DNA from 2 places in the Vibrio sp. QJM3NY_26 genome. Region 2 is predicted to be linked to the other one. Evidence: riboswitches for the same ligand, from Rfam matches in the RefSeq annotation. Region 2 holds a riboswitch; the other holds the start of a gene.
The links. Region 2 has a riboswitch for thiamine pyrophosphate ahead of thiB (thiamine ABC transporter substrate binding subunit). Riboswitches for the same ligand answer to the same signal wherever they lie in the genome.

Region 1 (7,377 bases), on a different replicon from region 2:
AAAAGGGGTAAGCAAAGACCGCATCATTGAAGAGAACTACGCGACCAGCACGGTAGGCAATGCCTTATTCAGTAGCTATGCGCTTGCTCGTCATGATATTAAGCACGCGACCATTATTAGCTCGGCAAGCCATGTTCGTCGTGGTCAAACTCTGTTTGAAATTGCTAGCTGGCAAACTGGCCCTCAGGGCATTACCTTCGATACGGTTTCTTACCCAGATAAGCCGCTAGAAGATCTTAAGAAAGCGAGCAGTGGTGAGCTTCTAGGCATCTACCGTGACGCACTGAGAACGTATGGTATGTGGAGCTACCGTTCTTACCCATTAGAGTCTCGTTAAGCCCAAGCATTATTTGCGTTTGGGAAAAGCACAGATCGCGTTCAACCAAAGCTTCACTTGTTAGTACAATCGAGCACAGCTAGATGGTATGCTGTGCTCCTACTTAATTTAGTGTTTCAAAGGCAAAAAAATGAACCCGATTTTAGCAATGTTGAAAGAGAACAATATCAGCGACGAGCAGATCAGCGAGATATTCAAGACGTTGACCGAGAACCCTCTTGCAGCAATGGCGACAATCAGCCAACTTGGTTTACCACAAGATAAGCTTCAAATGCTGATGGGTCAGGTAATGCAAAACCCTGCGCTAATCAAAGAAGCAGTTGAAGAGCTTGGCCTAGATTTTTCTAAGGTTGAAGCCGCTAAAGAGCAACTTCAAAAATAAGTGAGTTTGAATGAGCTGATATCGTCTTAGCTTAATCAAAATTCAATGAAAAGGTCGTTTAAGTTCAGCAACAGGCTGTCTTAACGGCCTTTTTTGATCTTGGTGGCGATTATTCACTTTGATCAAGTTGCTTTCAATCCCTGCCTCCCATTTTCTACTCAACGACTATTTCAACACAATTGACAGCACCTTTGCCAAATATGTGTTGCTACTGACAATTTGCTTACTAGACTTAATTAACCTATGTGCGACTTGATATGTGCACCTTGATGAACAGTTTTTTTTGGATGAGGAATGCCCTGAATAGTAGGGATATAAACATCAAACAATAGCGCTGTTTATTTATGGGTCACAACAAGAAAAAGAATAAGAGGGCACTCGAATAAGCCCTTTATTGAGCAGTGATTTTATAGGAAATGAGTTATGAAATATTTAAAGGAAACGGCTTTAGCGAGCCTTGTGTTGGCAGGGCTTGTTGGTTGTGGCGGAGACTCAGGATCATCAAGCAGTACGACACCCATTACCTTGAGTGTGAGTGATGCGCCCATTGATGATGTTAAAGACGTCACCGTGACATTCAGCAAGGTGGCTTTACTTCCTCAAGGGGGAGGTTCGCCACTGATTTATGATGTGTATAAAACGGACGAAAACGGCGACTACGTTGATGAAAATGGCGATCCATTACCTGATGGCGCAGATCCTATTCCGTTAAGTGTTAATTTATTGGATTACCAAGGCAGCGATGCGCTCCCTTTGATTGAAAATGAGGTAGTTCCGGTAGGCAGCTATAAGTTGTGTGTGTTTGCGAATGATGGCGATCACCCAACAGATCCATCTTACGTGGTAGAAAATGATGATACGAATCGTGAGTTAACGGTGAAAGGTGAAGGCGCGTGCCCGCAAGGCGTGGGTAAAGAAGATAATGCTGGCGTACTTTACTTTAATAACTCATTTAATGTGAATCAACAAAGTAACGATTTTGTTGTCGAGTTCGATCTTCGACGTGGCCTAAAGAACAGTTCAACTCTCCCTGATTACACCATTCAAAGAACGTCTGTAAGCCTTATTAATACGGTTGAGACAGGAAACATTGAAGGTACTGTAGCGACAACAACTTTTGGAGCTTGTAACCCTACAAATGACAATACCTTCGTCCAATCGGTTTATTTGTATGAAGGTGACATCGCTAAAGCTAACATGGCTCCGATTGGCGGCAGTGATGAAGTGAAACCGATCACTTCAGCGTCAGTGGCAATGAATGAAGCACAGACTAACTATGAGTTCTCTCTGGGCTTCATTGATCCAGGTACTTACTCATTGGGTTATACCTGTACTGCGCAGTACGACAGTGATGAAGACAATGCTGATCCGGTTGCTGATGGTTTTGAAATCTATGATGTTCAAAATAGTGTTCAGGTAGTGGTTGGTCAGGATAACCAAGTATCGTTTTAAATCTTTGACGTGATTAAGCATTCGAATAAATACGGCCTCTTATTTGGAGGCCGTTTTTGATCATGTCACCTAGCAAGCATGAATTTGATGCGCATTGAGTGTGACTCTAGGGAAGTGATAATGTAACGTTGTATCTCTTACTCTAACTTAGCGAAATGTACTCCGGCGTTGATTATGAAATCTAGCTTAAGCATTCGATCTTACACCAAGCAATTTAATACCCATGCTCATGATTACCATCATCAACTGGTATTGCCGATCCAAGGCAGTATCAATATCGAAATGGTGGGGTATGTCGGTAAAGTGGCGGTGGGCGAATGTGTGGTGATTCCGGTAACCACAGCACATGCGTTTAAAGCGGACGAAGCAGCGCGGTTTATTGTCGCGGATATGGCTGTGTTGCCTCAGCATTTGTTAGAGCACGAGCTCTCGGTTTTCACGATAACGCCACCTTTGATGAGCTTCTTGTTGTTTGTTGAGAAGCAGCTGGAATATCAGGTCGATAGCGGTATTGAGTCATCCATCTTGGATGTGTTTTCACTGCTGTTAGAGCAACAACAAGTGAGCAAGAGCATCGACCCAAGAATCCGCGCCGTACAAAGGCTGATAGCGGATAACTACACGCAACCGTTATCCATATCACAACTTGCAGAAACGGCCTGTTTGAGCCCTACTCAATTCAAAAAACGCTTCAAAGAGTGCTTGGGTATCAGTGCGCTTAAATACATCACGCGATATCGTATGGAGAAAGCTCAAGCCTTGTTAACCCACACAGATTTACCTGTTCAATTGATAGCCGAAAATGTGGGTTATAGTGATGTTTCTGCTTTCAGTCGTCGTTTCTCTCAGCACTTTGGAATGTCTCCAAGGGCGTTTCTAGGCTCAATGAAAGACAGTCTTTAGAAACAAAAATAGCGTCCTTTCGGCAAACTAACTTCTATCAATCTTCACTATTATCTATTTCAGAACTGAAAATTGGGTAATAGAAATGAATCTTGCCATCAATCGCGTTAACGAATTCCAAACGGGCACTTTAGCCATTTTGTTTGCTTCCATTTTATGGGGCACGACAGGCACCGCCGCAAGTTTTGCGCCTGATCTAAGCCCATTAGCGATTGGTGCTTTCTCTATGGGTGTCGGCGGCCTAATGCAAGCGGGCTTAGCGTATCGAAAAATCCTATTAGCCCTTGATAAACTTTTGCAGAATAAGAAGCTGTTGGCAGTGAGCGCTTTGGCTTTGGCGGTCTATCCTTTAGCTTTCTATTCTTCAATGAAATTATCAGGTGTGGCGATTGGAACCGTGGTTTCGATTGCGACCGCACCTTTCTTTTCGGCACTGTTAGAGTGTCTGATTAGCAAAAAAAATAATATCAACAAACGTTGGCTCACTAGCTTTGCGATTGGTGTGGTGGGTATTGGGTTGTTGGTGTTTTCTGAGTCTGAATCGGTGAGTGAATCCGCTGATGATTTGAAGTTATTCGGCATAGCTTTAGGTTTGCTCGCTGGGTTGTGTTACGCCATTTATTCTTGGGCGACCAAAGCACTGATCGATAAAGGGATTAAGTCACAAGCGGCGATGGGCAGTATTTTTGGCCTGGGTGCGATGCTGTTGCTGCCAACGCTCTGGTTTACTGGTGAGAACCTGTTTTCCTCGCAGATTAACGTATTAGTCATCAGTTATCTGACGCTAATCCCACAATGCTTGGGCTATATCGCGTTCAGTTTTGGTTTACGCCACGTGACCGCGAGTAGTGCCAATCTACTTACTTTGTTTGAACCGGTAGTCGCAGCGGTGCTTGCCGTCTGTGTTGTCGGTGAGCTGATTCCTTTTACAGGCTGGCTAGGTATGTTTCTGATTGTGTTGTGCTTGTTGATACAGTCGAAGCCATCTAAAGGAACGTTATAAGTATTTGTTTTGTTGGACCTAATTGAAATTTTTTCATGTGTAATTCTTATAATTGAATAAAATCAGTATCTCAGTTGTGAGAGTGCTGTTACTATCGCTATCAATAGTCGGGGGGCATATACCTTATTTGGTGTTTGCTGAGATCGTTAATCGAGACCCGTTGAACCTGATTCAGTTAACACTGGCGTAGGGAACTATAAGCACTCGATCTACGTCTGCACCCATGAAAACTTTCATGAGCCTAATGCGACTTCTCCTTCGATCAGTGTTCGTTCTCCTACGTCTTGTAAGATAGTAGGAGCGACAATGACACACAGTTCTATTTCAAAAGATTTAACGCCCAAAGCCTCAGTTTCACAGCACTCTGCTGATGGTTCGATTCGAACGAACACTCCGATTGTATTGACGATCGCAGGCTCAGACAGCGGCGGCGGTGCAGGGATCCAAGCTGATATTAAAGCGATGTCTGCTACCGGTAGTTTTGCTTGTTCGGTCATTACCGCTATCACATCTCAGAACACTCAAGGCGTGTCAGCCATTTTCCCTATTCCACTCGACCATGTAGCTAGTCAGTTAGATGCAGTGTTTACTGATCTCAATATCGTGGCAGTAAAAGTCGGCATGTTGGCTGATTCGCAAATCATCAAAGTCGTTGCAGATAAAATTAAGCAGTATCAACCTAAGCATCTTGTGATTGACCCTGTAATGGTTGCGACGAGTGGCGATCTTCTTCTAGAAAACTCAGCCATCACGACGCTGAAGCAAGAGCTGATTCCGCTGGCAGACATCATCACACCTAACTTGCCAGAAGGTGCTGCACTGACAGGCAAAGCTGTCCCTGAAAGCGAAGCTGAAATGCAGGGCATGATTGAAGACTTACGCGCACTAGGTGCTAAAGCTGTCCTGCTAAAAGGCGGTCACTTAGAGAAGGATGAGAACAGTAACGACTTACTGATTCTCCCGACGACCTCTGCTTTGATTAGTGCGAAGCGTTTTCCTACTAAAAACACCCATGGCACTGGCTGTACGCTCTCTTCTGCGATTGCTTCTTTCTTAGCTCAAGGCAACACGCTTACTCAAGCTGTTGACTTAGGTAAACAATACATTTCACGTGCTATTGCTCATGCTGATGAGTTGCAAGTCGGTCAAGGTCACGGCCCGGTAAATCACTTCTTCGTTGGGCACGGTAATGTCCGTTAATACGGTTGGTGTTCAACTCAGCAGTGCCTCCTTACGTTATAACGACAGTGAGCACGCGACCTTATCTGGGTTGTCGCTTAGCTTAAACGCAGGTAAGTGGACGGTATTGCTCGGTCGAAGTGGCTGCGGAAAAACCACGGTATTGCGTTATCTGGCAGGCTTACTGGACGATAAGGTGGAGTGGCAGGGCACATTGGCAACCTCTGATGAATTGCCTTTAACGGATCGCATCGCTTACATGGCGCAGCAAGATTTGTTACTGCCATGGTTGTCGGTTATCGACAATGTTTGCTTAAGTCATCGCTTTCAAAATCCAGCTTCTGATAAAGCACCGCAAACCAATCAAGCTCTAGAGTTGCTAGCTGCGGTTGGTTTAGCTGATCACGCGTCTACTATGCCGGATCAGTTGTCTGGTGGCATGCGTCAGCGTGTTGCTTTGGCTCGCACCTTAATGCAAGACAAGCCAGTCGTACTGATGGATGAACCGTTCTCTGCGCTGGATGCGGTAACGAGACACAAGCTGCAAAGTTTAGCGTGTGAACTGCTAAAAGATAAAACTGTTGTGTTGATCACCCATGATCCACAAGAAGCGGTGCGCTTGGCGGATAACTTGTATGTGTTGCAAGGCACACCTGCAAGCGCACAGTCACTGTCTGTGCCAAATACAGCCACACCAAGAGTGTTAGATGGTGAATGTGCTGAGTTACAACAAGCGATCTTAGATCAGTTGGAGCGTGATTATGAATGATCTAACGCGAAGCGAAGTTGGGGCTCGTTCAACCGACATACAGGCTAGCACTGAACGTCCTCGTCAGATGAATCCCGTTATGCGTTTGCTTATCAGCAGCGCCGTGATTCTCGGTTTATGGCAACTGGTGGTGGTTATCTTCGAGATGCCAAGCTTCATTCTGCCAGCTCCCGAAGAAGTCTTCATCAAGCTAATTGAACGTTACGATGTGCTACTCAAACACACTTGGGTGACTGCGCAGGAGATCTTACTTGGTCTATTGCTCGGTTTGTCGATGGGGCTGTTTTTCGCCCTACAGATGTTGATGTTCGAACCGTTGAAACGCTGGTTGTTGCCTATCTTAATTGCTAGCCAAGCTATCCCTGTGTTTGCGATCGCGCCAGTATTGATGTTGTGGCTAGGCTATGGCATCGCGTCAAAAGTGGTGATGGCGGCGATCATTATCTTCTTCCCTGTAACCACTTGTTGTTACGACGGCCTGCGAAATACACCGACGGGTTATCTCGATCTTGCCAAGACCATGGGTGCATCGAAATGGCAATTGTTGCGTTATATCCAACTGCCTGCTGCGCTGCCAACTTTGGCGTCTGGCATTCGTGTCGCTGTGGTTATTGCCCCAATTGGTGCGGTTGTCGGCGAGTGGGTGGGTTCGAGTGAAGGGCTGGGTTACCTAATGCTGCAAGCCAACGCACGCATGATCATTGATGAGATGTTTGCTGCCTTATTCATCTTGGCGGTGCTGTCTATCTCGCTCTACTTCATCACAGACAAATTACTTAAAAAAGCTATCCCTTGGGAGAACCAGTGATGGTTCGCTCAATAACACTTGTTTAATAAAGCTTCGCTCAACGCTATTTATCTAAACAAACCTCGTTAAAAATTAGCTCTATAAACACAATAATAATATTCAAAAGGAAAGGTTAACTATGAAAAATACCAAATTGGTAGGTGCAGTGGCACTGCTTGCTTCATTGGTTTCAGGTCATGCATTGGCGGATTCTGAACAAAAGAAACTGACATTGATGTTGGATTGGTTTGTGAACCCGAACCACGGCCCAATTGTGATTGCTCAAGAGCGTGGCTACTTTGCTGACCAAGGCTTAGAGGTGGAAATCCAAGAGCCAGCAGACCCAAGCACGCCAGCAAAACTGGTCGCGGCAGGTAAAGTCGATTTAGCGGTAACTTACCAACCAAGTTTAACCATGGATGTAGCGGCAGGTTTGCCTCTAGTTCGTGCATCAACCCTTATTGCAACACCACTGAACACGCTGATGGTTTTGGATAACGGCAAGAACGATTCACTAGCAGATCTGAAAGGTAAAAAGATCGGTATTGCGATTGCTGGCAACGAA
Region 2 (7,377 bases):
TTGAATTCGAGTAACACTTTAAGCGGTGATTGATTAGCGGATGACGAATGCTAGGGAGTGAGCATGCAGCACCTCGTTTTTGTTTATGGAACATTGAGAAAAGACCAATCGAACCACCACTATTTAAAACCGTGTGAGTGTTTAGGAAGGTTTGACACACCTGAGGAATACGCACTTTTTGATTTAGTTGCGTATCCGGCGATGATTTTCGGAAAGAAAAGTGTCGCTGGCGAGGTCTATATCATTAACGACGAAATTTTGGAGTCGCTCGATCGGCTAGAAGATGTTCCTGTTGAGTATCGTCGCGAGCAAATAGAGACTATATTTGGATTAGCATGGGTATATTTGTATCAGCTTGATCTAACAGCTAATAAAGAAATACTTTCGGGTGACTGGTGTAAGCGGGACAACCCGCTATAGTGAATGAACTACTGGAAGCATTCTGACGTAATAGCTAAAAGTCTCAATGTACGAGCTAGTCTTTTCCATCAGGAGGAAATTATGAAATATATATTATTGGTGCTATCAGTAATGCTATTTGGTTGTGCGCAAACCCCGCCACCCACATCAATGAACACGACCGATTGGCAGAGCTTTGGTGAGGAAATGGCACTCAAAGGAAAAACAAAGCAGAGTGAAATGAGCTTGGCTGAAGCTGCCTCATCACCATCGATTGATGCAAATTTGTATGCAGCATACGGCCAAGGTTATGAAGTGGGTAAAACTCAGTATTGTTCTCAGAACCCAAGAGCGCTAGGGCGCCGTGGTGAGACTTACCTTGGAATTTGCGATGATATTGATAAATGGTTCCGCTTTAATTATGAAAGAGGCGCTGAATCGAAATTTGATGTTCGATAATTCAATGAATAAACAAAAAGCCAGCATGTGAATGCTGGCTTTTTTAATGGTGTTATTTTGAGAAATAAACGAGAGGATTAGTCTTGGTTAAGTTCAAGAAACTCTTCTACTTTGCGAACCATGTCTGTTGAGCCAACAAAGAAAGGTACACGTTGGTGTAACTCTGTTGGTTTGATATCCATGATACGTTGAGCACCGTCTGAAGCGATACCACCCGCTTGTTCCATAAGGAAAGCAATTGGGTTGCACTCGTAAAGCAAACGCAGTTTACCTTGAGGGTGGCTTTGTGTGCTTGGGTATAAGTAGATGCCGCCTTTCAGCAGGTTACGGTGGAAATCTGATACTAGAGAACCAATGTAACGAGAAGTGTAAGGGCGGTTATCACTTGGCTCATCTTCTTGGCAGTACTTGATGTACTTTTTAACACCCGTAGGGAAGCGGAAGTAGTTACCTTCGTTGATCGAGTAGATCTTACCTTCATCAGGGATCATCATGTTTTCATGAGATAGACAGAAGGTACCCAGTGATGGGTCGTAGGTGAAACCATTGACGCCAGCGCCTGTTGTGTAAACAAGCATGGTTGAAGAACCGTAAATTACGTAACCAGCTGCGACTTGTTTGTGTCCAGGTTGTAGGAAATCTTCTTGTGTTGGTGGGGTACCAATCGGTGACACTCGGCGGTAGATAGAGAAAATCGTACCAACCGATACATTCACATCGATGTTTGAAGAACCATCAAGTGGATCCATCAGAACAACGTATTTTGCGTTTTTGTTGAGCTCTTTATTGAAGGCAACAGCTTCGTCTTCTTCTTCACTTGCAACGCCACAAACTTGGTCACGAGCTTCTAGAGCCGCTTTAAATTTGTCGTTCGCGTAAAGGTCTAGCTTTTGTTGCTCTTCACCTTGAACGTTGTCTGTACCAACAGCGCCAGTAATGTCGACAAGACCTGCTTTGTTGATTTCACGGTTAACAATTTTTGCAGCAAGACGAATTGATGACAAAAGGGATGATAGATCACCACTTGCATGGGGGAAATCATTTTGTTTTGCAACAATGAACTCACCAAGGGTGCGCATCTCAGACATGTTATTTCCTTAAACTTCTCTCAATATTAGGGGGGATTTGAGCACTGTAGATTAGGCCTCTTGAGTGGGCTTTATTCATCTAGACGCTTACCTAAATTCTAAAGGTTAGATCTTTTTAATGGTAATGAACTAAGCGACACAGATCTCACTTACTATGTCGACTAAATTTGTTTTGCATTGCTGCTCGCTTTTAATCGCCATTTAATGATAATGAGTGCAAGTAGTTTGATTTAGACATGGCTCATTTAGCCAAGCGTTTGGAAGCAATATATGCATATTCACATCTTAGGAATTTGTGGCACCTTCATGGGTGGTGCCGCGGTATTGGCTCGTCAATTAGGTCACAAGGTTACGGGTAGTGACGCGAATGTTTATCCTCCAATGAGCACCTTGTTGGAGTCTCAGGGGATTGAGATTATTGAAGGGTTCGACCCTAGTCAATTAGAGCCAAGGCCTGATCTCGTGGTTATCGGTAATGCCATGAGCCGTGGTAACCCGTGTGTTGAGTATGTATTGGATAATAACCTTAGATACACATCAGGCCCGCAATGGTTGCAAGAATTTCTACTGCATGACCGTTGGGTTCTTGCGGTCTCGGGAACGCATGGCAAGACTACTACATCAAGCATGTTGGCTTGGATCTTGGAAGACTGTGGCTATGCACCGGGCTTCTTAGTTGGCGGTGTGTTGGGTAACTTTGGTATATCTGCTCGCCTTGGTGAAAGCATGTTCTTCGTGGTTGAAGCCGACGAATACGACAGTGCTTTTTTCGATAAACGATCTAAGTTCGTTCATTACCACCCAAGAACCTTGGTCATGAATAATCTTGAGTTCGATCATGCGGATATCTTTGATGATCTTGAAGCGATCAAGCGACAGTTTCATCATTTGGTTCGCACTGTGCCAAGTAATGGTCGTATTTTCTCACCGAAGCAAGATACGGCTATTGAAGATGTTCTATCTCGTGGGTGTTGGAGTGAGACTGAATCGAGCGGTGAACTTGGCGATTGGGATGCCAAGAAACTGGTTAAAGATGGCTCCAAATTTGAGGTCTATTTCCAAGACGAATGTGTTGGGACCGTAGACTGGGATTTGGTTGGCGATCATAACGTAAGTAATGCCTTGATGGCGATTGCGGCGGCAAGACATGTCGGTGTGACACCCGACTTAGGATGTGAATCACTGGCGACTTTCATTAATACCAAGCGTCGCTTAGAGTTTAAAGGCGAAGTGGCAGGTGTTTCTGTCTATGACGATTTTGCTCATCATCCTACAGCGATTGAACTTACTCTGGGTGGCTTACGTAATAAGGTCGATACGAAAAAAATCATTGCCGTTTTAGAGCCTCGTTCTGCCACCATGAAGCGTGGTGTGCATAAAGAAACCTTGGCTGATTCGCTCAAACAGGCGGATTCTACCTACTTATTCCAACCAGATAACATTGATTGGTCTGTACAAGATGTTGCCGATGCGTGCCATCAACCCGCACATGTAAGTGATGACATGGATACATTCGTTGCTAGAATTGTCTCAGAGGCACAAGCGGGCGACCAAATCTTGGTAATGAGCAATGGTGGCTTTGGTGGTATTCACCAGAAACTGTTGGATGCGTTGGCACTCAAAGGCTAACTGATCCACGACCTTATATTTTGAAGTAATTGAGAACATGACAAAACACGATAAAGCTATAACCCTCGCTTTCACTGGCGCATCAGGTGCACCTTATGGCCTGCGTTTACTTGAATGCCTTTTGGCGGCGGATTATCAGGTCTATTTACTGATATCGTCGGCTGCGCGAGTGGTGTTGGCGACCGAGCATGAACTTAAGTTACCTGCAGGACCTGATGCAGCGAAACAAGCTTTGGTTAAACACCTTGGGTGTGACCCCGAAAAGCTGGTGGTGTGTGGCAAAGATGATTGGTTCTCACCGGTTGCCTCTGGCTCTGCAGCGCCGAAGCAGATGGTCGTTTGTCCATGTTCAGCGGGAAGCTTGGCTTCAATTGCTCATGGCTTATCGGATAATCTGATTGAGCGTGCTGCAGATGTGGTCATGAAAGAACGAGGCCAGCTGTTGTTGGTGGTTCGTGAGACGCCATTCTCGACGCTGCACTTAGAGAACATGCATAAGCTATCGACTATGGGCGTGACGATCATGCCTGCCGCTCCGGGTTTTTATCATCAACCTAAGTCGATTGAAGATCTGGTCGATTTTATGGTGGCGCGCATTTTGGATCATCTTGGCATCGAGCAAGGTTTAGTGCCACGTTGGGGTTACGATCAACGTAATTGATCCAAACTTGATAGCTTATTGTTAAAATTCGAATTACAATTCTGAACACTCATCGGGGAGCAAACCATTCAAATAATGAATGCGAGCTGAGATCAAGCAAGTGCTTGGGACCCGTAAACCTGAACCAGATAATGCTGGCGTAGGAATTGAGTTAGGAACAACTTCTACCGTTCTCCTCCCTCAAACCTGTGCCGCTCAGACCATGGAGAGCGTCCAGTGAAATTTACATTAACAACTCTTGCTGTTACTACAGCCATCTCTTTTTCTGCCTTTGCTGCAGACAATACCCTAACGGTTTATACCTATGACTCTTTTGCTGCGGATTGGGGCCCTCGTCCTGCCGTTGAAAAAGCATTTGAAGAAAAGTGTGGCTGCGATGTGAACTTTGTCGCGCTAGAAGATGGCGTATCGATTCTGAACCGCTTGCGTCTTGAAGGTGGTAACAGCAAAGCTGATATCGTGTTAGGCCTAGATAACAATCTGATGGCTGAAGCGAAAGCGACGGGCTTATTGGCTGAGCACAATGTTGATACGTCTTCAGTGACACTTCCTAACGGCTGGGACGACAGCACCTTTGTTCCTTATGATTTTGGTTACTTTGCGTTTATCTATAACAAAGAGAAACTAGCAAACCCACCTAAGAGCTTGAAAGAACTGGTTGAGCAGCGTGACGACCTTAAGGTTATCTACCAAGACCCACGTACATCAACGCCGGGTCAAGGCATGATGCTATGGATGAAGTCGGTATACGGTGATGAAGCGACGGCAGCTTGGAAGAAACTTGCTCAGAAGACGGTTACGGTTACTAAAGGTTGGTCTGAAGCTTACTCTATGTTCTTAAATGGGGAGTCGGACTTAGTCTTGTCTTACACAACATCTCCTGCTTACCACATCATTGCAGAAAGTGATTCTAAGTATGCAGCTGCAAGCTTTGAAGAAGGTCATTACACTCAAGTGGAAGTGGCAGCGAAAGTTAAAGGCAGCAAAAATGAAAAACTGGCCGATGAGTTTATGGCGTTTATCTTAAGTGATGAATTCCAATCGGCGATGCCAACGGGCAACTGGATGTACCCAGTGACGGATATCGAGCTACCAAAAGGGTTCGAGCAGTTAACAGTACCGCAGAAAGCTCTGAGTTTTACGCCTGAAGAAATCGCTGCTAAGCGTAAGCCATGGATTCGTGAATGGCAGAGTGCACTTACTTTTTAAAGGATTAGCCTTCTAGCTTAATTTTCTAAAGATGAGTTTCCTAAAGCTCAGCTTTCTAACTTTCTGTATTTAAAGGTTCGTTCGATATTAACTGAGTGAACCACTTACGGTAAAAAATCAATTTATGATAAAGAAAACACCTAAGGTCGGGATCTGGGTTGCGATACTCATTACCGCTTTTGTGGTTTCAGCAGTTGGGGCATTGCTTAGCAATGCCCCTTCTCTTGATATCAGCCAAGTATGGTCCGATCCTTACTATTGGCACGTAACGAAATTCAGTTTTTATCAAGCGACACTCTCAACTGTGCTGAGTGTTGGCTTTGCTATACCAATTGCTCATGCTTTGTGTCGCAGGCAATTTTTTGGGCGAGCTCTGTTGTTAAGGCTGTTCGCATCGACCTTGGTTTTGCCTGTGTTAGTCGGTGTGTTTGGTTTGCTTGCAATTTATGGCAACAGTGGTTGGTTAGCTAAATTTCTGGCGAACTTCGATATTGAATTACCATTCTCCATCTATGGATTGAATGGCATTTTGCTCGCACATGTCTTTTTTAATCTGCCCTATGCCAGCCGTTTACTTTTACAAGCTTTAGATACCGTGCCTGCCGAGCAGCACAAGCTGTGTGCTCATTTGGGTATGAGTCATTGGAATAAATTTAAATGGGTCGAATGGCCGCGATTGAGACAACAACTGCCTCATGTATGTGGCTTAGTCTTCATGTTGTGCTTTACTAGCTTTGCTACCGTGATGGCGCTAGGTGGAGGTCCGAAATCGACCACTATCGAACTCGCTATTTATCAAGCGATTAAATTCGACTTTGACTTACAGGCTGGTGCCTTGCTCGCGATATGGCAAATGCTGCTGTGTGGAGTGCTCGCGGTGAGTATTCAGCGCCTGTCGAAACCTATTTCAGTGACGGCCAGTCAGTTGTCGGAAGAGAAATATTTGGTTAAGGACTGCTGGTGCTCAAAAGCTTGGGATAGCTTTTGGATCATAGTAGTCTCAATGCTGGTATTGCCGCCATTAGCCATGGTTATCGTCAGTGGTATTAACTCACAAGCACTAACTGTGCTCAGCAGCGAACCGTTTTGGGCTGCGCTAATGACCTCAGTTAAAGTTGCGTCCTTAGCAAGTGTTATTGCCGTCGGTATTGGTATTGCGATACTGCTGACCAGTCGTGCATGGCGTTTGCAGAACAAGAACTTTAGAGCCGATAAAATCGAGCTGATTGGTACCATTATCTTAGTGACACCAGGGTTAGTGATCAGTACGGGACTCTTCTTATTACTGCGTTCATTTACCGATGTATTTAGCTTAGCTTTCTTTATTGTGATTGCAGTAAATAGCTTAATGGCACTGCCTTATGTGATTAAAACCTTAGCCCAACCTATGTTGCATTTATCTCAACAGTATCAATACGTGTGTGCAAGCTTGGGAATGACAGGTTTCACACGTTTTAGGCTGGTGGAGTGGCGCGCACTACGTAAACCAATGGCGCAAGCCTTTTCTATTAGCTTTATGCTGGCGATGGGGGACTTGAGTGCCATTGCCTTGTTTGGTAGCCAAGATTTTAGAACGCTGCCTTTGTATCTATTCCAATTGTTAGGCAGCTATCAAATGGAAGCCGCCGCGGTGGTTTCTGTGAGTTTACTGCTGCTGAGTGTGGGCAGTTTTAGCTTAATAGAATTTTTATTTACTCGAAGCTCAAACCCCAATGCTAAAGAGTTAAGGAACCGATGATGTTAGTGATGAAAGAGGTGGACTACCACTATCACCGAGAGTTGTTTCGCTTTGATTTCCAAGCTGAGCAGGGCGACATTGTCGCGTTGATGGGGCCGAGTGGCGCTGGTAAATCAACGTTGTTGGCGCTAGTTGCGGGATTCATAGAGCCTACATCGGGTGAGATCTCAGTGGCAGGACAATCGCTTATTGGT

Region 1: another riboswitch for thiamine pyrophosphate. It lies ahead of thiD (bifunctional hydroxymethylpyrimidine kinase/phosphomethylpyrimidine kinase); the one in region 2 lies ahead of thiB (thiamine ABC transporter substrate binding subunit).

Annotation. Positions count from the first base shown of each region.
Region 1 covers NZ_CM173516.1:1,252,358-1,259,734, forward strand. Annotated here, with positions in the region: gene AC3CH4_RS20925 (ElyC/SanA/YdcF family protein) at 1-337, shown strand, start outside; gene AC3CH4_RS20930 (DUF2999 family protein) at 468-719, shown strand; gene AC3CH4_RS20935 (DUF4382 domain-containing protein) at 1,143-2,171, shown strand; gene AC3CH4_RS20940 (helix-turn-helix domain-containing protein) at 2,346-3,074, shown strand; gene AC3CH4_RS20945 (DMT family transporter) at 3,160-4,077, shown strand; TPP riboswitch at 4,176-4,287, shown strand; gene thiD (bifunctional hydroxymethylpyrimidine kinase/phosphomethylpyrimidine kinase) at 4,384-5,277, shown strand; gene AC3CH4_RS20955 (ABC transporter ATP-binding protein) at 5,267-6,025, shown strand; gene AC3CH4_RS20960 (ABC transporter permease) at 6,018-6,833, shown strand; gene AC3CH4_RS20965 (ABC transporter substrate-binding protein) at 6,952-7,377, shown strand, end outside.
Region 2 covers NZ_CM173515.1:3,053,111-3,060,487, reverse strand. Annotated here, with positions in the region: gene tamB (autotransporter assembly complex protein TamB) at 1-14, shown strand, start outside; gene AC3CH4_RS13590 (gamma-glutamylcyclotransferase family protein) at 64-420, shown strand; gene AC3CH4_RS13585 (DUF2799 domain-containing protein) at 502-858, shown strand; gene fbp (class 1 fructose-bisphosphatase) at 936-1,946, opposite strand; gene mpl (UDP-N-acetylmuramate:L-alanyl-gamma-D-glutamyl-meso-diaminopimelate ligase) at 2,217-3,575, shown strand; gene AC3CH4_RS13570 (flavin prenyltransferase UbiX) at 3,613-4,236, shown strand; TPP riboswitch at 4,280-4,399, shown strand; gene thiB (thiamine ABC transporter substrate binding subunit) at 4,453-5,445, shown strand; gene thiP (thiamine/thiamine pyrophosphate ABC transporter permease ThiP) at 5,570-7,183, shown strand; gene thiQ (thiamine ABC transporter ATP-binding protein) at 7,183-7,377, shown strand, end outside.